Regions from separate parts of the Chromobacterium sp. INPA-IVC genome, predicted to be linked through region 1. Evidence: predicted binding sites of a transcription regulator. Region 1 holds the regulator's gene; each other region holds the start of a gene.

The links. Region 1 encodes HrcA, which represses chaperone genes, less so after heat shock. Its sites were predicted from a motif close to ATTAGCACTCGNNNNNNNCGAGTGCTAAT; they were not measured.
Region 2: groES (co-chaperone GroES) is a predicted target of HrcA. The motif match lies at 4,955-4,983, and genes of this name have one in related genera.
Region 3: rpoH (RNA polymerase sigma factor RpoH) is a predicted target of HrcA. The motif match lies at 4,113-4,141, and genes of this name have one in related genera.

What each region holds. Positions count from the first base shown of each region.
Region 1 covers NZ_JBTNLS010000003.1:449,370-456,277, forward strand. The annotation lists gene mltB (lytic murein transglycosylase B) at 74-1,114, opposite strand; gene hrcA (heat-inducible transcriptional repressor HrcA) at 1,147-2,169, opposite strand; gene recA (recombinase RecA) at 2,326-3,378, shown strand; gene recX (recombination regulator RecX) at 3,378-3,836, shown strand; gene ACX17K_RS07550 (SRPBCC family protein) at 3,840-4,298, shown strand; gene alaS (alanine--tRNA ligase) at 4,362-6,908, shown strand, end outside.
Region 2 covers NZ_JBTNLS010000012.1:25,218-32,125, reverse strand. The annotation lists gene gmd (GDP-mannose 4,6-dehydratase) at 1-1,091, opposite strand, end outside; gene ACX17K_RS20730 (glycosyltransferase) at 1,372-2,148, opposite strand; gene ACX17K_RS20725 (alpha-1,2-fucosyltransferase) at 2,145-3,002, opposite strand; gene ACX17K_RS20720 (MraY family glycosyltransferase) at 3,130-4,227, opposite strand; gene groES (co-chaperone GroES) at 5,049-5,336, shown strand; gene groL (chaperonin GroEL) at 5,384-6,908, shown strand, end outside.
Region 3 covers NZ_JBTNLS010000008.1:92,731-99,638, reverse strand. The annotation lists gene ACX17K_RS16165 (PglL family O-oligosaccharyltransferase) at 1-1,256, shown strand, start outside; gene ACX17K_RS16160 (PglL family O-oligosaccharyltransferase) at 1,349-3,133, shown strand; gene rpoH (RNA polymerase sigma factor RpoH) at 3,219-4,082, opposite strand; gene ftsX (permease-like cell division protein FtsX) at 4,211-5,119, opposite strand; gene ftsE (cell division ATP-binding protein FtsE) at 5,116-5,769, opposite strand; gene ftsY (signal recognition particle-docking protein FtsY) at 5,833-6,908, opposite strand, start outside.

The sequences.
Region 1 (6,908 bases):
CCGCGCAAGGCGACAGGTTTCACCGGCGCGGCCTCCCAGGCGGCGCCGGCGTCTTGTTGCGAAAGCCCGCGCCTTACTGCGCGGCGGAGGCCGGGTCCGGCCGCTGCGCCAGCGACGCGTAGTAGCGCTGCCGCAGCTGGCCGGCGATTTCCTGCACCGCCTTGGCGTACAGCGTGCTGCGGTTGTAGCGGGTGATCGCGTAGAAATTGTTCAGGCCCAGCCAGTATTCGGTGACGCCGGGCGCGGTTTCCAGCGAGAACAGCACCGCCGGCACGTCGTCCGCCAGCGGCGTTTGCGGCGCCACGCCCATCTTGCGCAGATCGCCCACCGTGTAGTGCAGATTGAATTTGTCAGCCAGCAGCTTGTCGACCTGGGCTTCCGGCGCCACGCTGGCCGGCGCCACGATGTCGTCGCCGCGCTTCCAGCCGTGCAGCTGGAAGTAATGGGCGACGCTGCCGATCGCGTCGTGCGGGTTGCTCCAGATGTCGCGGTGGCCGCTGCCGTCGAAATCCACCGCCCACTTGCGGTAGCTGGACGGCATGAACTGCGGCAGGCCCATCGCCCCGGCGTAGGAGCCTTTCAGCGTCAGCGGGTCCTTGCCCTCCTCCTTGGCCAGCAGCAGAAACTGGGTCAATTCGCCGCGGAAGTACTCGGCGCGGCGCGGGTAGTCGAAGCCGATGGTGGACAGCGAGTCCACCAGCCGGAAGCTGCCGGTGTTGCGGCCGTAATGGGTTTCCACGCCCAGAATGGCGACGATCACTTCCGGCGCCACGCCATACTCGCGCTCGGCGCGCGCCAGCGCGTCGGCGTTGTCCTGCCAGAACGCCGCTCCGTCCACGATCAGCTTGTCGTTGACGGTCGTCGCGCGGAACTGGTACCACGGCCGCGAGGTGGACGGCTTGTCCAGGATGCGGATGATGTTGGGCTTCAGTTCCACATTGGCGAACACCGCCTCCAGCTCGGGGCGGTTGAACTGGCCTGTGGCCACCTGCTCGTCGATGTAGCGCTGCACGTCGGGGCGCGCCAGAAAGGCGGCGTCGGCCTGGGCTTGCGGAGCGGTGAAGGCCGCGCCGGCCAAAGCGGCGGCGATGGCCAGTTTCAACATCGATTTCATGATTCTGCTTTCTTTTTCGGTATGGCTCGAGTTCATTCGCGGAAGGACAGCGCGTTGCTGACCAGGCGGGCGGTGATGTCGACGATGGGAATCACCCGCTCGTAGGCCATGCGGGTGGGGCCGACCACGCCCAGCGTGCCGACCACCTGGCCGTTGATGCAGTAGGGCGCGGTCACCACCGAGCATTCGTCCAGCGTTATGACTCCTGACTCCTCGCCGATGAAAATGTTCACGCCCTGCGCCTCGCGCCCTTGCGCCAGCAGCTTCAGGAGCTCGGTCTTGCGCTCGAACACGCCGAACAGCTCCCGCAGCCGCGACAGGTCGTCGGACAGGTCGTGCACCTGCAGCAGCCGCGAGCCGCCGCTGACCACCACGTCCTCGTTGCGCTTGGCCAGGGTCTGCTGGCCCAGCCTCACCGCGGCGGCCATCAATTCGGCGATGTCGCCCTGCAGCTGCCGCAGCTCGCCCTCCACCCGCGACGTGACGGCGCTCAGGCCTTGTCCGGCGTAATGCTGGTTGATGAAGTTGCCGGCCTCCACCAGTTCGGACGGCGTATAGTCGCGCTCGGTGTTCAACAGGTGGTTCTGCACGTCGCCGTCCAGCGTCACCAATATCATCAGTACCCGCCGTTCGGACAGGCGCAGGAATTCGATCTGGCGGAAGGCGACATCGCTGCGCTCTGGCGTCAGCACCACGCCGGCGAAGCTGGTCAGCTCGGACAGCAGCGACGACGCCGCCTGGGCGATGCGCTGCGGGCTGTCCGGCTGCAGATTGGCCTCCAGCTCGTGACGCGACAGCTCGTCCAGCGGCCGTATCGTCAGCAGCCGGTCGACGAACAGCCGGTAGCCGCGCGCGGTGGGAATCCGGCCCGCCGAAGTGTGCGGCGAGGCGATCAGGCCCATGTTTTCCAGATCGGCCAGCACATTGCGCACCGTGGCCGACGACAACTCCACCCCGGGCAGCAGCGACAGAGTCTTGGAGGCCACCGGCTGACCGTCGGCGATGTACCGTTCGATCAGCGCCTTCAGCAAATGTTGGGCGCGTTCGTTCATCATGTCCCCATTGTACACATCCTGCACCGCGCCAAAAGGGGGCGTGGCGCGGCTTTACGACCATGGCACGAAAACCGCCCTCCCCAAGCTGCTGTTAGCCCTCTGGTTTTCTGCGATAATCGCCCCCATCATTGGTCCGACTACCCCATTGGAGACAGCATGGCTTCCGAAGACAAGAGCAAGGCGCTGGCCGCCGCCCTCTCCCAGATTGAAAAGCAGTTCGGCAAGGGCTCGATCATGCGCATGAGCGACAACCAGATCAACGAGAACCTGCAGGTGGTCTCCACCGGCTCGCTGACCCTGGACCTGGCGCTGGGCGTCGGCGGCCTGCCGCGCGGCCGCGTGGTGGAAATCTACGGCCCGGAGTCGTCCGGCAAGACCACCCTGTGTCTGCAAGCAGTGGCCGAGATGCAAAAATTGGGCGGCACCTGCGCCTACATCGACGCGGAAAACGCGCTGGACCCGCAATATGCGCAAAAGCTGGGCGTCAAGGTCGACGACCTGCTGATCTCGCAGCCGGACACCGGCGAGCAGGCGCTGGAAATCTGCGACATGCTGGTGCGCTCCAGCGGCGTCGATCTGATCGTGATCGACTCGGTGGCCGCCTTGGTGCCGAAGGCGGAAATCGAAGGCGAGATGGGCGACAGCCACGTCGGCCTGCAAGCCCGCCTGATGAGCCAGGCGCTGCGCAAGCTGACCGGCAACATCAAGCGCACCAACACCCTGGTGATCTTCATCAACCAGATCCGCATGAAGATCGGCGTGATGTTCGGCAACCCGGAAACCACCACCGGCGGCAACGCGCTGAAGTTCTACGCCTCCGTGCGCCTGGACATCCGCCGCACCGGCGGCATCAAGAAGGGCGAGGAAGTGATCGGCAACGACACCCGCGTCAAAGTGGTGAAGAACAAGGTTTCCCCGCCGTTCCGCCAGGCCGATTTCGAAATCTTGTACGGCGAGGGCATCTCCCGCCAGGGCGAAATCATCGAGCTGGGCGTCAAGCACGGCTTCGTCGACAAGTCCGGCGCCTGGTACGCCTATAACGGCCAGAAGATCGGCCAGGGCAAGGACAACACCCGCGAATGGCTGAAGTCCAACCCGGCCATCGCCGAGGAGATCGAGCGCAAGATCCGCGAAGCGGTGGGCATCAAGATCGAGATCAACGAAGCCCAGGGCGACGAAGAGTTCGCCGACGACGCCTTCGACGCCTGATGGCGGCGGAAGGCAAAAGCCTGAAGGCGCGAGCCGCCGAACTGCTGTCCCGCCGGGAATACACCCGGCAGGAACTGGTTCGGCGGCTCGCGCCTTTTGCCGACAGCGAGGATGAGCTGAACGCGGCGCTGGACGAACTGGCCGCCGCCGACTGGCAGTCGGACGACCGCTTCGCCCGCCAGTTCGCCAGTAGCAAGGGCGCCAAGTTCGGCAGCCGCCGCCTCGCGCAGGAAATGCGCCAGCGCGGCGTGGGCAGCGAAACCATACGCGAGGCGCTGTCCGGCCAGGACGATCTCGCCAGCGCGCGCGCGCAGTGGCGCAAGAAATTCGGCCGGCTGCCGGCCGACGCCGCGGAAAAGGCCAAGCAGTACCGCTTCCTGGCGCAGCGCGGCTTTCCCGCCGACGTGATCCGCCAGGTATTGGCGGGCGGCGGAGACGACGACTTCTACGAGGACTGAGCCATGGCAACGCGCAGCATCGCCACCGAAATCGACATCGCCGCCAGCCCGGAGCGGGTATGGCAGGTGCTGACCGACTGGCGGCGCTACCCGGAATGGAACCCGTTCATCGTCGGCCTGCATGGCCGCCACGAAGCCGGCGCCCGGCTGGTGGCCACTCTCCATCCGCCAGGCGGACGCCGCCTGACCTTCCGGCCGCGGCTGAGCGAATTCGCCGCCGGCAGCCTGATGGCCTGGCGCGGCAAGCTGCTGCTGCCCGGCCTGCTGGACGGCGAGCACCGCTTCCGGCTGGAGCCCCTGGACGGCGGCGGCACCCGCCTGCATCACGACGAGAATTTTTCCGGCATTCTGCTGCCGCTGATCGGCGACGGACTGCTGGAGCGCGCCCGCCAAGGCTTCCTGCAAATGAACCAGGCCTTGAAGCGGCGCTGCGAAGCGCTTGCCAGCCAGGCCCCGGCTTGACACAATCGATGGATTCGTCCTGGCACGGCGCCCGGACCAGATTTTGAAAATTGACCGAAAATCATGAAAACCTCTGAAATTCGCAAGAAATTCCTGGATTTCTTCGCCTCCAAAGGCCACCAGGTAGTTCCCTCCAGCAGCCTGATCCCCGGCAACGACCCGACGCTGATGTTCACCGTCGCCGGCATGGTGCAGTTCAAGGACGTGTTCCTGGGCTTTGAAAAACGCGACTACACCCGCGCCACCACCAGCCAGAAATGCCTGCGCGCGGGCGGCAAGCACAACGACCTGGAAAACGTCGGCTACACCGCGCGCCACCACACCTTCTTCGAAATGCTGGGCAACTTCAGCTTCGGCGACTACTTCAAGCGCGACGCCATTACCTTCGCCTGGGAATTCCTGACCGGCGAGCAATGGCTGGCGCTGCCGAAGGACAAGCTGATGGTGACGGTGTACGCCACCGACGACGAAGCCTACGACATCTGGCACAACACCGTAGGCGTGCCGGCCGACAAGATCGTCCGCATCGGCGACAACAAGGGCGCGCCGTACGCGTCCGACAACTTCTGGACCATGGGCGACACCGGTCCCTGCGGCCCGTGCACCGAAATCTTCTTCGACCACGGCCCGTCCGTCGCCGGCGGCCCTCCGGGCAGCCCGGACGAAGACGGCGACCGCTTCATGGAGATCTGGAACAACGTCTTCATGCAGTTCAACCGCGACGACGCCGGCACGCTGCACCCGCTGCCCAAGCCGTCGGTCGACACCGGCATGGGCCTGGAACGCCTGTCCACCGTGCTGCAGCACGTCAAGTCCAACTACGAAACCGACGCGCTTGCCTGTCTGGTGCGCGCCGCCGCCCGCGAAACCGGCGTGGCGTACAGCCAGGACGTGCCGTCGCTGAAAGTGATCGCCGACCACATCCGCGCCTGCTCCTTCATGGTGGCCGACGGCATCCTGCCGTCCAACGAGGGCCGCGGCTACGTGCTGCGCCGCATCGCCCGCCGCGCGATCCGCCACGGCTACAAGCTGGGCCAGAAGGGCCTGTTCTTCCACAAGATCGTCGCCGACCTGGTCGCCGAGATGGGCGAAGCCTATCCGGACCTGCGCGAGAAGCAGGCGCATATCGAAGACGCTCTGCGCGCCGAGGAGATCAAGTTCGCCGAGACGCTGGAAATCGGCATGGGCCTGGTGGACTCCGCGCTGGAAGGCGGCAAGACCGCTCTGGACGGCGACACCATCTTCAAGCTGTACGACACCTTCGGCTTCCCCGTGGACCTGACCGCCGACATCTGCCGCGAGCGCGGCATCCACGCCGACCTGGAAGGCTTCGAGCGCGCGATGGAAGCGCAGCGCGAGCGCGGCCGCGCCGGCTCCAACTTCAAGATGAGCGGCAAAATCGCCTACAACGGCGACGACACCCGCTTCCACGGCTACGACAAGAGCAGCGTCGACGCCAAGATCCTGGCGCTGTACAAGGGCACCGAGCCGGTCGACAGCCTGTCCGCCGGCGATGAGGGCATCGTGGTCCTCGACCACACCGCCTTCTACGCCGAAGGCGGCGGCCAGGTGGGCGACGTCGGCGAAATCTCCGCCGCCGGCGGCATCGCCGCGCTGTTCGACGTGGCCGACACCCAGAAAATCCAGGGCGCGGCCTTCGGCCACAAGGGCACGCTCGCCCGCGGCGCGCTGAAGGTGGGCGACTCCGTCACCGCCACCATCGACCTGCACCAGCGCCAGGCCAGCGCCCGCAACCACTCCGCCACCCACCTGCTGCACGCGGCGCTGCGCCATGTGCTGGGCAGCCACGTGGTGCAGAAGGGCTCGCTGGTGAATCCGGAGCGCACCCGCTTCGACTTCGCCCACGGCGAAGCCGTCACCGCCGCGCAGATCGCCGAGCTGGAACGCGTGGTCAACCACGTGATCGCCGCCAACTACGAGGTCAAGGCCGAACTGATGAGCATGGAAGCCGCGCAGAAATCCGGCGCGATGATGCTGTTCGGCGAGAAATACGGCGACGAAGTCCGCGTGCTGACCATGGGCGACTTCTCCGCCGAGCTGTGCGGCGGCACCCACGTCAAGCGCACCGGCGACATCGGCCTGTTCAAGATCGTGGCCGAGAGCGGCGTGGCCGCCGGCGTGCGCCGGATCGAGGCTGTCACCGGCGAAGGCGCGCTGGCCTACATCCAGGCCCAGGACGCGCTGATCAAGGAAGCCGCCGGCGCGCTGAAGGCGCAGACCAGCGACGAGGTGGTCGCCAAGATCACCGCGCTGCAGGACAACGTGAAGTCGCTGGAGAAGGAGCTAGCCAAGCTGAAGGGCCAGCTGGCTGCCTCCGCCGGCGACAGCCTGTCCGACGCCGCCGCCGACGTGAACGGCGTCAAGGTGCTGGCGGTCGAGCTGCCGGGCGCCGACAGCACCGCGCTGCGCGAGACGCTGGACAAGCTGAAGGACAAGCTGGGCTCCGCCGCCATCGTGCTGGCCGCCAAGGGCGACGGCAAGGTGGCGCTGGTGGCCGGCGTCACCGCCGACCTGACCGGCAAGCTGAAAGCCGGCGAGTTGGTCAACTTCGTCGCCCAGCAAGTGGGCGGCAAAGGCGGCGGCCGTCCG
Region 2 (6,908 bases), on a different contig from region 1:
TGGCCATGCTGTTTTAGGAGTGCATGCTGTTTTGCTTGTTCAAGATCATTCTGGACCATCTCGGCGCACATTTGTTGTACAGTGATTTCTGGAACCCAGCCAAGGCGCTCTTTGGCCTTGCTTGGGTCTCCGAGCAATGTTTCAACTTCTGCTGGTCGGAAGTATCGAGGATCGACTTTAACAATAATATCTCCAACTTTTAATGCGGGAGCATTATTTCCAAATATTCTTTTAACCTTGGCATGTTCATTGATGCCTGTTCCGACGAACTCCAGCTCAATACCCAGATTCTCAGCAGCCCACGTAATGAATTGCCGCACGCTATATTGAACACCAGTCGCTATAACAAAGTCTTCAGCTTTTTCTTGCTGAAGCATCATCCATTGCATTTTCACATAATCTTTTGCATGTCCCCAGTCTCTTAGAGCATCCATATTGCCCATGTATAAGCAAGGTTCTAAGCCTTGGGCAATATTTGCTAGACCACGGGTAATTTTCCTAGTTACAAAAGTTTCACCACGGCGTGGAGATTCATGATTAAAAAGGATTCCATTACATGCGTACATGCCGTAGGACTCTCTATAATTTATAGTGATCCAGTATGCATATAGCTTTGCAACGGCATAGGGGCTTCTGGGATAAAATGGTGTAGATTCTCTTTGCGGAATTTCTTGCACTAGCCCATATAATTCTGAAGTTGATGCCTGATAAAATCGGCATTTTTTTTCTAATTTTAAAAAACGAATTGCTTCGAGTAGACGCAAAGTTCCTATTGCATCTACATCAGCAGTATACTCTGGAGCTTCAAAACTTACCGCAACGTGAGATTGAGCGCCAAGATTGTACACCTCATCAGGTTGAACCTCAGATAATATCCGAGTCAGATTAGATGAGTCGGTTAAATCGCCATAATGCAGCTTTATTCTTGCATCTTGATTGTGCGGATCTTCAAATATATGATCTATTCGTTGGGTATTAAAAGAGGATGCGCGTCTTTTGATGCCATGGACCTCATAACCCTTCTCTAATAAGAATTCAGCCAGGTAGGAACCATCTTGACCTGTGATACCGGTGATAAGAGCTTTTTTCATATGAGTCTCATCTAAAATTTAATTGGGTTTGTGAGGGTTGTTCTGAATTGGTAATTTAAAATTTCCGACGAAAGAAATAATGCAATCCTTCATCTCAAATACTTTATATGCCCAGTTATAAAGGCGTATAGTTGCAGTATGTTATGGCTAACGAAAGTGGCTGCCAGCCATAACGGTTAAATATTTAAATAATTGAGCAGGCTGCCTGAAACGGCATTGCCCGGCAGCATGTTAATAGTCGACATGCGAACGAGGGCCGCATGTGAGTTGGGCGGTACGATTATTTTTTTATAAAGCGAACGTATATAAAGGCAACAAATCCACGAGCGACTCCCAGCAAGTATTGAACATTGCCTTTTAGTAAGAACTCTCTTATTTTTAACGAACTATCAAAAGCAAAAATATTATAAGCGTTACTTTTATTTGTCGCTTGGCCTTTATGGATACGATACTTCAGCAGAGGCTCACTTATATTTGAAAATTTAAAGTTGCCGAGACGACTTGCTCGAATCCATAAATCATAGTCTTCAGAAAGAGACCCATACATATAGCCGCCTAGGGCGGTAATGACTTCTTTTTTTACCATTATGGTTGGGTGGGCCAAGTTACACCGGAAGGGAAAGCTACTCACTATTGAGGAATGATCTAACGGATAGTTTGAGTATCCGATGGATTCTGATTCCTCATTTATATATTCAACATTGGATCCTAAAATAGACAACTCAGGCATGCTGGAAAAGTAGTTTACTTGTTTTTCTATTCGATCTAAGGTTGAAATATCATCAGAATCCATGCGTGCAATGTATTCGCCTTGCGATAAGTGAACCCCAAGATTAAGAGAAAATGGTAGGTACTTGATAGATGTTCTGATGACTTTTGTTTTTTGATCCTGATGTTTCAGCAGCAATGAATAGAAACTATCCTCGCAATTGTTGGCAATAATGATTAGCTCTAATTTCTTGTATGTCTGGTTTTTAATGCTTTGTATTGCTTCTTCTAGATGAGGGTTATTTTTATTGACAGGGAAAATAACCGAGACAAGAGGGCTCTCTGTCATAATTTTATCCATTCATCCGGTATTATATTGGCACTGCTCAAATCAGTCTTAAACCATGATTTGGGGGCCACTACGATCTTATTTTCATTTTTTCCTAACCATGCGCCCCACCAACTGAAAGTGCTATTTGCAATTATGTGATTTCTGCAATTAGTCATTAAATTAAGTTCATCAATAGCAGTCGTATTGCTATCTGAGACGTAAAAGACATTTTCTTGCAAGCCAATCATCTGTTTGGCAGATTCGATATCGTCAGAGAAAATAAAAAATGTAGGATTGTTGATCTTTTTTTTCATCAATTCCATTGCGTTGAAGTAATAATCTTCATCCAAATAATGGTATATTTTTTGGGCTATTGCATTGGAGGTGTAATCGCCTCTTCTTATATGTAGGGAAACGGAGTTTACACTTTCCATCTGAGCTATAATTTTTTGAGAGTGTAAAGAGATAGGGGTAATTATTTCTAGCTCTCTAAATATAGTCTTACTATGAGTCTTGAAATAATTTTCCGACTGCCAATATCCAATATAAAGAGTGTCTAGTTTGCTACGCAATGAAATCGGGCTGTGCTTGTTGGATTTCTCATGATGAATTTTTAAAAAAAAGCGAGAAAATAATTTTATTTTTCTAGATAAAGACACTTTCCAAGATGGGAACTTCTGGCTTTGCTTTTCGTTAAGTAAGGAAGCATTGATGTTGAAATTGTTTAAACAGTAGCCAGTGTGAATTTTTTCAGCATCTAGTCTGCGCGTGTCTAGGCACAGATCTACTCCACTCTCGATGGCAAGGGCGCGTCCAAATGCATATTGGAAAAGTTGATTGCCTAAGCCGCCTGCTAATTGGATAAGTATCATATTAAATAAATCTTAAATTTCATACGTGCCCTGATTTTGATCAGGACACTGTTGCAGGTTAACTAACTTAGCTAAACAGAGCTTCTCGATGTATTGAGTTATGGGCGGGTATTTTATTGCCTGAAGATTAAGAAGATTTGTGTAGTAATAACCAACGAGGCGTACGAAAGCGGATAATCATCCGATAGAGTTGAATATATGTAGCCATAAATGCGATTACAAAACCTATTAATACTGGTGTGTTGTTCCAGAACAGCATGGCAGGCGCAACTGAAAATGATGACAATGCCCAGAGATACGGCGAAGTTAGGCTATTGCGTTGTGTCAGATGCACTGCGTCTTTTGAGCCTACCATCCAGCGAACAATACGTTTGTATACCAACATGTGTAGATGCAAGCCGTCAGGTATTCCGGGGGACATTCCGCGGAGGAATTTTTTTCTATAAATCGAGTACACTGTTTCGAAAACAGGGTAGATAACGCAAAGTAATGGAAACCATGGGGAAACTTCATGGTGTCTGCCTACGAGCAAAACGGCGACCTCAGCAACCATGAAGCCGACAAGATACGCTCCTCCATCACCGGCAAAAATTAGCCCTCGGGGAAAATTCCAAAAAAGAAAGCCAGCAATGGCTCCTATCATGGTAAAACATAAGCCCATTAATTCAATATCGTGAACCTTAAATGCGACATAGGCCATGGCTAGAAAAATAAATATGGCAACTACGCCAGATAGCCCATTGTAACCATCAATAATATTTACGGCATGAGCGACGCCCCCTACTGCAATCATTGTCAAAAGCAGGGATAGGAGCCACCAGGAACTTAAGGCTGTATCAATTCCAGGAATATCTAGTCTTGAGAGATTTGCTTGGGCTAAGAAAAAGGCCGCAGCCGCTGCTGCGAAGGTTGCCAGCAATCTCGTGCCTGGCCCAACTTTCTTGGTTATATCCTCCATGAGACCCGTGAGAAATGCGGGTAGAGACGCCAGCAGTAGTAGTGGAGTCGTCCAAGATCTTGTCAAAAAGAATATTGTGATTATGCCAACAATTAGGCCCGCCATGACTGCAATGCCGCCGATGCGCGGAACAGGGGTTGCATGAAATTTTTGGACGCCAGATAAATCATGGTCGGCAGAAAATTTCTCATGGAAGTGAGAGAAATGAATTAGAATTGCACCGATAATTAATGAAAAGAGTATCGAGTTTAACAGTGCTAGAAGCATATTTTTCTCATGATAAAAATGCTAAAAGTTTTTCAAACAATCTGAAGAAATGATTGTCTCACAACGATTGCTACAAATGAAGCTGCGCTGTTTCGTTGTGCGCAGGTCAAATTGCATAAGGCGACGCTGCGCAAGCAGGATACCACGCTCATGCTGAGTTCGGTGTTCCCTTGCGTTTTAAACGTATGATTGATTTGTGTGAATATTGTTTGAGTTCTTGTCCGGCTTTCGTATCGCACAGGGATCTTAATCATCTTATCGTTCTGAACAGCGGCGAGGGCGTTGAGCAACAGCCACGAACAATGTTACTGATAGGTGTCTTTGAGAGGCAATAAAATAGCTGCTTTTGAAGGTGGGGCGGCTCAATCGCTTGTAGCATAAATGAGGCATAACCTTGTGTCGGAAGCCTCAGGGTTGCTTTGGCGCGATGGAACGGATCCCGTTTGTGGCTATCCTGCCGTTTTACGACTTTCAATGGCCACAAGATAGCGAGTGGTTGTTATCTTTATTGAATTTTCACCTAGAAAATGCTTCAAGAAAGTTTAACAGGGTGAGAGGGTAGTGGTCGCGATTTCTGCTCCATCTTGAGCTTGTTACTCATATCGCATTGATGGCTGAAGCCTGAGGTGAGGCGAGCAGACTCGTCTTTGTAGGTAATTTCGTCCAGGATGGCACGGCGCAAAATTGACGCGCGGAGCTCTTGAAAACCCGGCTTCTCATCCCTATTATTAGCACTCGTGATGGTCGAGTGCTAAGCTCTCGATCGCAACCAACACTACCTGATGTTCCACTCTCAACAGCCAATGTAATAGGAGAGATCAATGGCAATTCGTCCCCTGCACGACCGTGTTGTTATCAAGCGCCTCGAGGCTGAAGAAAAGACTGCTTCCGGCATCGTTCTGCCGGGCGCAGCCGCCGAGAAACCGGACATGGGCGAAGTCCTGGCGGTTGGCAACGGCAAGATCCTGGAAAACGGCGAGCGCCGTTCCTTGGAGCTGAAGGTCGGCGACAAAGTGATCTTCGGCAAGTATTCCGGCCAGACCGTCAAGGTCGACGGCAACGAAGTCCTCGTGATGCGCGAGGAAGATGTAATGGGCATCGTCGAGTAATCCGACCCTTATCTCAACTTCAAAAATAGATTCTGGAGATTTCGAGCATGGCAGCTAAAGACGTAAAGTTTGGTGAATCCGCGCGTAGCAAGATGGTGGCCGGCGTCAACATCCTGGCCGACGCGGTCAAAGTTACCCTGGGCCCGAAAGGCCGCAACGTGGTGCTGGACCGCTCCTTCGGCGCGCCGACCATCACCAAGGACGGCGTATCCGTCGCCAAGGAAATCGAACTGAAGGACAAGTTCGAGAACATGGGCGCGCAGATGGTGAAGGAAGTGGCTTCCAAGACTTCCGACGTGGCCGGCGACGGCACCACCACCGCCACCGTTCTGGCTCAGGCCATCGTGCAGGAAGGCATGAAGTACGTCGCCGCCGGCATGAACCCGATGGACCTGAAGCGCGGCATCGACAAGGCCGTGGTGTCGCTGGTGGGCGAGATCGCCAAGATCGCCAAGCCGTGCGCGACCTCCAAGGAAATCGCCCAGGTGGGTTCCATCTCCGCCAACTCCGATTCCGACATCGGCGAAATCATCGCCAATGCGATGGAAAAAGTGGGCAAGGAAGGCGTGATCACTGTTGAAGACGGCAAGAGCCTGAACAACGAGCTGGACGTGGTGGAAGGCATGCAGTTCGACCGCGGCTACCTGTCCCCGTACTTCATCAACAACCAGGACAAGCAGATCGCTGCGCTGGACAATCCGTTCATCCTGCTGTTCGACAAGAAGATCTCCAACATCCGCGACCTGCTGCCGGTGCTGGAGCAAGTGGCCAAGTCCGGCCGCCCGCTGCTGATAATCGCCGAAGACGTGGAAGGCGAAGCGCTGGCTACGCTGGTGGTGAACACCATCCGCGGCATCCTGAAGGTTGTGGCTGTCAAGGCACCGGGCTTCGGCGACCGCCGCAAGGCCATGCTGACCGACATCGCCGTGCTGACCGGCGGCGAAGTGATCGCCGAAGAAGTCGGCCTGACCCTGGAAAAGGCTAGCCTGGACCAACTGGGCCAAGCCAAGCGCGTGGAAGTGGGCAAGGAAAACACCACCATCATCGACGGCGCCGGCGAAGCCACCACCATCCAGGCGCGCGTGGGCGAAATCCGCAAGCAGATCGAAGAAGCCACTTCCGACTACGACCGCGAGAAGCTGCAAGAGCGCGTGGCCAAGTTGGCCGGCGGCGTTGCCGTGATCAAGGTCGGCGCAGCCACCGAAGTGGAAATGAAAGAGAAGAAGGCCCGCGTCGAAGACGCGCTGCACGCCACCCGCGCTGCGGTTGAAGAAGGCGTTGTGCCTGGCGGCGGCGTAGCCCTGCTGCGCGCCCGCGCTACTCTGGAAAGCCTGAAGACCGACAACGTCGATCAGGAAGCCGGCGTGAAGATCGTGCTGCGCGCGATCGAAGCGCCGCTGCGCCAGATCGTCAAGAACGCCGGCGACGAGCCGTCGGTTGTCGTGAACAAGGTGCTTGAAGGCAAGGGCAACTTCGGTTACAACGCTGCCAGCGGCGAATACGGCGACATGCTGGAAATGGGCGTGCTGGACCCGGCCAAGGTGACCCGCTCCGCTCTGCAGCACGCGGCTT
Region 3 (6,908 bases), on a different contig from region 1:
TCTGCTTTGCCGTTCTTTTATTTCTGGCGTTGTTCATGACCTGGACGGGAGCCCGGCTGGTGTTGGCGTATGGTTTGGCCTGGGCATGCGTCGCATGGTTCTGGTATCGCCGATCGCCAGCGGATCCAGTGCTGAAACGCATGCTGCACGCGATGCTGTCCGCAGTCATCCTGCTGGTGTTGTTGCAGGTATTCAACCGGGAGATCATTGCCGGGCTGAATCATTTGGGATTGCATCTGCAGATGCAGAGCGGTTCGGATCGTCTGATGGACGCAGGTTTCGGCGCCAGGAGGCGGATAGAATGGAGCAAGGCGTGGGAAGTCTTTCTGGCGCATCCTTGGGTGGGGGGAGGACTGGGCAGTTACGCGGCCGAGTCTGTTCGTCTGGAGGCGTTTGGAGGACTGCCCAAGGCGCCGGAAAGTTGGTTGTTTACGCACTGCCACAACCTTTTCTTCCAGCTATTGGCTGAAACAGGCTTATCCGGCGCGCTGACTGTTCTGGTCGGGCTGGTTTGGTGCCTTTTCCCCTATATGGGAAGGGGCAGGCAAACACCCGAGAACATGATGTTGATCAGCATCGCCGCGGCAATACTGATCCATAGCCAGTTTGAGTTTCCGCTATGGTATATGCCGTTTTTGGCAATGTTGACGCTGATATGCGCCTTGTCGCCTGCCGCGGCGTTGACGCTGCCTTTTTCCCGACTGCTGCGCAATGGCCTCTGCTTGTTGGCCGGCAGCGCGATGTGGGCGCATGTCGCCGGCGGCGCTTTTTTGTTTCCGAAGCTGATTCGATACAATTATCCGACACGATCGATTGCCGAAAATCAGCAGAGGATCATCTTCCTGGAAAAGGCGGGTTTGAATCCGTTCTGGACTGCGGAGACCAATCTCATGCTGGCGAACTATCTGGTGCCGACCCGGGAAATGCTGGCGCTTGAGCTTCCTCGTTTCGAACAGTTTGCCAAGTGGCAGCCTTATCCATCCACGCTGGTCAAGCTCAGCCAGCTGCAAGCTTTGGCTCATCAGCCGGAGGCTGCCCAGGCAAGCCTGGCGCTGGCGATCGCGAGCTTTCCTGACTATTGCCCTCAGTTTGCCGCAGTGCTCGCAGCTAGCCAGGAGCCGGAGATGAAGCCGTTGGCGAGCCTGGCGGGGCGATCCGCTCAGGCATACGCCGCGCATGGCATGTCTACGGATGCCGGCCGCGTGGCCGCGGTGATGACTGTCGCGTCGCCGGTCACGCGCAAGACGCTGTTCTGAGCTTTGTAACGCGCCGACACACTTGATGGGTTTTGCCGGGGCGGCGCATGCGGTATGCTGCCCGCTTCCTGCTTTCCGACATCTGATCTGCCATGACTTTTCAGAAGATTTCCGAGCGCCTGGCGTTGCTGGCACTTTGCCTGATCGCCATCGTGCCTTTCGCCTCCCGCGTCCACTTCGTGCCGCTGCCGCAGTGGTTCGGCGAGATCAACGTGATCTGGCTGCTACTGGCCGCCGGCGTGTTTCTGCTGCCCGGCGCGCGGCTGTTCGATTCGATGCCGCGCGCCGGCTGGCTGTGCCTGGCCCTGGCCGGGGCCTGGGCGCTGCAGCCGCAGTTCGTCCACCTGCTGTTTCCCGGCATGAGCTACGTCACTGCGCTGGCCTGGCTGGCGGCGGCGTTGCTGGCCTCGGTCACAGCGTCGCTGCGCGGCGCCCTGGGCGACCGGGAGTTCGCGGTGTGGCTGGCGCGGGCGGTCATCGTCGGTGGCTTGGTGCAGTCGCTGATCGGCACCGCCCAGCTGACCGGCCTGGCGCCGGCGCTGGGGCTGTTCTACGACGGTTCCCACCCCACCAGCAATATCTTCGGCCATATCGGCCAGCGCAACCAGTACGCCCATTACCTGATGTGGTCGGTGGTGTCCGGCGTCTACCTGTTCGCCGTCGGCCGCCTGGGGCGCGGCTGGCTGGTCGCGCTGGTGTTGTGGATGGCGCTGATGCTGGGCTGGGCCGGCTCGCGCACCATCCTGCTCTATCTGGTGGCGCTGTCGGCGCTGGCCGGCTTGTGGCACTGGCGCGGCCGCGACGAGGCGTCGCGCCGGATGATGCTGGCGATGTGGGCCGCTTCCGGCACGATTCTGGCCGCCCAGTTCGCGCTGCCGTTGTTCAATCACCTGATTTCGCTGCTGACCCACTCCGATGTCGAGAACGCGTCCGGCATCGCGCGGCTGGCGGCCAACGGCGACGATATGGGCGCGCGCCGCTTCGCCGAGATGCACAAGGCCTGGATGACCTTCCAGGCGCATCCGCTGTGGGGCGTGGGCTGGTCGCAGTACGCGGCGGAAAGCGTGCGCCTGCAGCCGCTGCCGCAGTTCGCCGCGGCCGGCTACAACAGCGGGCTGTTCACCAACGCCCACAATCTGCTGATGCAGCTGCTGGCGGAGATGGGCGGCGTGGTGACCGCGCTGGTGGTGGCCGGCTTCGTCTGGACGGTGCTGCCGTTCTTCCGCCGCAAGGCCGAGCCCGAAGGTGTGTTGGCGCTGGGCTGCGTCGCGGTGACGCTGACCCACAGCATGCTGGAGTACCCGCTGTGGTACTACTACTTCCTGGCGATGCTGGTGGTGTTCATGGCGATGGCGCCGCGCAGCGAGCGCCCGCTGGCCTGGCCGCTGCGGCTGCCGTTGCTGGCGGCGCTGGTATGGGTGGGCTGGCTGTCGATCAGCACCTCCTCCATGTTCTGGGAGCTGGTGAACCTCTACGTGCCGACCGGCAACGCGGCCAAGGACAAGGTCCGCACCGAGCGCCTGGTCGAAATCGTCGAAACCAAGCCCTTGTTCGCCTACCACGCGCTGTACACGCTGGACGATTATCTGCCGGTTAACCGGGACAATTTGAAGCAAAAGCTGGCGCTGGAAGACCGGCTGACCGAGTTCCGCCCTTATCCGGATGTGATGCTGAAGCGCGCCCAGCTGGAGGTGCTGGCTGGCAAACAGGCCAAGGCCGAGCAGACGCTGCGCACCACGCTGGCATCGTTCCCGACCTATGCCGGCCAGTTCCTGGAGACGCTGGGCGATCAGGAGCCGGCCTGGGCGCCGCTGCGCAAGATCAGCCGCGACGCCTACGACAAGCTGCCGGCGAAGTTCCGCACGTTGCAGGAGTGATGGTTTTCCTCCGCGCAGGATGGCGGAGGGAATAAAAAAGCCGCTCGAATCTTCGAGCGGCTTTTTCGCGTCCGGCGGCGCGGGATCAGTTGTCGAGCACCACGCCTTCGCTGAGCGCGGTTTTCATCTTGGTCAGCGCCTTGGCCTCGATCTGGCGGATGCGCTCGGCCGACACGCCGAACTCGGCGGCCAGCTCATGCAGCGTGGAGCCGCTGTCGTCGGCCAGCCAGCGCGCCTCTACGATGCGGCGGCTGCGGGCGTCCAGCGTGGACAGCGCGTATTCCAGGCCTTCCGACTGCAGATGGTCGAAAGCGCGGCGCTCCAGCGCGCGGGTCGGCTCGCTGTGGCTGTCGGCCAGCCAGTCTATCGGCGCGTAGCTGTCCTCGTCGTCGCTGTCGGCCAGCAGGGAGATGTCCTGGCCGTTCATGCGGATTTCCATTTCGCGCACTTCCTCGGGCTTGACGCCCAAGTCGTTGGCGATGGATTTGGCTTCCTGCTCGGACAGCGCGGAGAAACCGCTCTTCATGCTGCGCAGGTTGAAGAACAGCTTGCGCTGCGGCTTGGTGGTGGCGATGCGCACCAGGCGCCAGTTGCGCAGGATGAATTCGTGGATCTCGGCCTTGATCCAGTGGATGGCGAACGAGAACAGGCGCACGCCGCGGCCCGGCTCGAAGCGCTTCACCGCCTTCATCAGGCCGATATTGCCTTCCTGGATCAGGTCGGCTTGCTGCAAGCCGTAGCCGGCGTAACCGCGCGACACGGACACCACCACGCGCAGGTGCGACAGCACCATCTGCCGCGCCGCTTCCAGGTCGTTTTCCTGCTGGAAACGGGTCGCGAGTTCGGTTTCCTGCTCCGGCGTCAGCATGGGCACGCTGTTGACGGCCTGGATGTACTGTTCCAGGCTGCCGCTGGTCGACGGGACGGGAAGGGCAAATGTTGTGTTCATTGCGATGGCTACCTCCTTGGGTAGTGCTATGTTAGCACTCGAGTATTGAGAGTGCTAGCAGCGAAAGGTTCCCGAGTCAATGATATTTAACAATCGGCCCGATAGTTGAAACCTTTCGCTTGTCATTTTTACTTCGGCTCCACCTTGCGTAGGTGGTGGTCGGCCGCCAGCCGCGCGCCCAGCATCGCCAGCGCGGCGGAGATGCCGATCAGCGCCGCCAGCTCCGGCAGGTTCAGCGCGCGCAGCTCCACCCGCTCGCCGTACAGCATCGCGAACTCGCTGATGGCCGGGTTGGCCATCGCGGCCAGCCAGCAGGACAGGCCCCAGGCCAGCAGCGCCGCCAGCACGCCCTGCCAAAGCGCGTGATACAGGAAGGGGCGGCGGATGAAACTGTCGGTGGCGCCGATCAGCTTGGACACCGCGATCTCGTCCTGGCGGGCCAGGATCTGCATCCGGATCGCGTTGTGGGTGACCAGCACCAGCGCCAGGCCCAGAGCGGCGGCCAGGAACCAGGTCAGCTTCTTGCCCATCTCCACCATGCCGTACAGGCGCTTGGCCCAGCTGGCGTCGAATTGCGCCAGCTCCACCATCGGCAGGCCGGACAGCTCCTTCTGCAGCATGTCCAGCTCGCGCGGCTCGAGAGACTTGGGCGTCACCACGAAGGCGTCGGGCAGCGGGTTGCCTTCCAGGCCGTCGGACAGGCCGGACAAGCCGTTGCGCTTTTCAAGATCCTGCAGCGCCTGGCCCTTGCTGACGAAGGAGAAGCTCTTCACCTTGGGGTGGTGCGACAGCGTGCTGTTGACGGCGGCGATGTCGGCCTGTTCGGCTGTCTGCTCCATGAACAGCGTGATCTGCGGCGTGGCGGTCAGGCGGCCCACCCATTCCTGCACGCTGTTGACCGCGAGGTAAAGGGACAGCGGCAAAGCCAGCGCCAGCGCCAGCATCAACAGGGTCAGCAGGCTGCCGAAGGGCTGGCGGACGATCTTGGCCAGCGCCTGCTTGGCGCTCTGCCAGTTCAGATAGAGAAAGTGTTTCATGCGGCGAACTGTCCTTCCCTCAGGCGGATGATGCGGCGGCCGTAATCTTCCATCAGCGTTTCGTCGTGGGCGGAGATCAGCACGGTGACGCCCACCTGATGGAAGGACTTGAACAGCTCCATGATGTCCAGCGCGTAGGCGCGGTCCAGGTTGGCCGACGGCTCGTCCGCCAGCAGGATGCTGGGGCGGTGGACTACGGCGCGGGCGATGCACAGCCGCTGCTGCTCGCCGCCTGACAGCCGGATCGGCATCATTTTTTCCTTGGGCAGCAGGCCCACCTTGTCCAGCGCCGCGCGCACGCGCTTGGCGGCGTCGCGGCGGTCGAAGCCGATGATGTCCAGCGGCAGCATCACGTTGTCGAACACGCTGCGGTCGAACAGGATCTTGTGGTCCTGGAACACCATGCCCAGATGCTGGCGCACGTAGGGCACTTGGCTGGCGCGCAGCTTGGACAGGTTCTGGCCATTGACGATGACGCCGCCGCTGGTGGCGCGCTCGATGCCGGCGATCAGCTTCAGCAAGGTGGACTTGCCGGCGCCGGAGTGGCCGGCGAGAAACACCATTTCGCCGGTTTCTATGGTGAACGACAGGTTCTTCAGGGCTTCGTTGCCGCCTGGATAGCGCTTGGTGACCTGGTCGAACTGTATCATTGAGAGGTTTCCCGCTTGTTGGCTGAGAAAAGGCGGCCGCGCCTGCGGCCGCGAATCATGGTTTTATTCGAACAGCGCGTCGATGTAGTCGCGGCTGTCGAACGGCCGCAGATCATCGATGCTTTCGCCTACGCCGACGAAGCGCAGCGGAATCGGCCGCTGTTTGGCGATGGCGGCGATCACGCCGCCCTTGGCGGTGCCGTCCAGCTTGGTCAGGATCAGGCCGGTCAGGCCCAGCGCGTCGTCGAAGGCCTTCACCTGGCTGACGGTGTTCTGGCCGATATTGGCGTCCAGCACCAGCACCACTTCGTGCGGGGCGTCCGGCAGCGCCTTCTGGATCACGCGCTTCACCTTCTTGATCTCTTCCATCAGGTGCAGCTGCGTAGGCAGGCGGCCGGCGGTGTCGGCCAGCACGATGTCGATGCCGCGGGCGACGGCGGCCTGGATCGCGTCATAGCAGACGGCGGCGGAGTCGCCGCCCTGCTGAGCGATCACGGTGACGTTGTTGCGCTCGCCCCAGGCGATCAGCTGTTCGCGCGCGGCGGCGCGGAAGGTGTCGCCGGCGGCCAGGAGCACGCTTTTGCCCTGGCTTTGGTAGTACTTGGCCAGCTTGCCGATGGAGGTGGTCTTGCCGGCGCCGTTGACGCCGGTCATCATGATCACGAACGGCTTCTTGCCTTCCACGTTCAGCGGCACTTCCAGCGGGCCGATCAGATCCTGCAGCGAATCCTTCAGCGCGCCCTTCAATTCGGACGAATCCTTCAGGCCCTTCAGCGACACGCGCTCGCGCACGTCCTGCAGCAGATGGACGGTGGCGTCCATGCCCATGTCGGCGGTCAGCAGCACCGTTTCCAGTTCTTCGTACAGGTCTTCGTCGATCTTGCCGCCGCCGAACAGGCCGGCCAACTGCTTGCCCAGCCGGTCGCGGGTCTTGGCCAGGCCGGCTTTCAGCCGCTCGGTCCAACTCATTTTCTTCAGCGGCGTCGGCGCTTCTTCGACCGGCGCGGCGGGCGCGGCCGCAATCGGCGCTGCCGGGGCCGGTTCGGGGGCAGCCGGCGTGTCTGTCGTCATCGCCGGCATCGCGTCGAGCTGAGGCGCCGCGGCCGGGGCGGGGTCATGGGCCTCAAACGAGGTGGGCG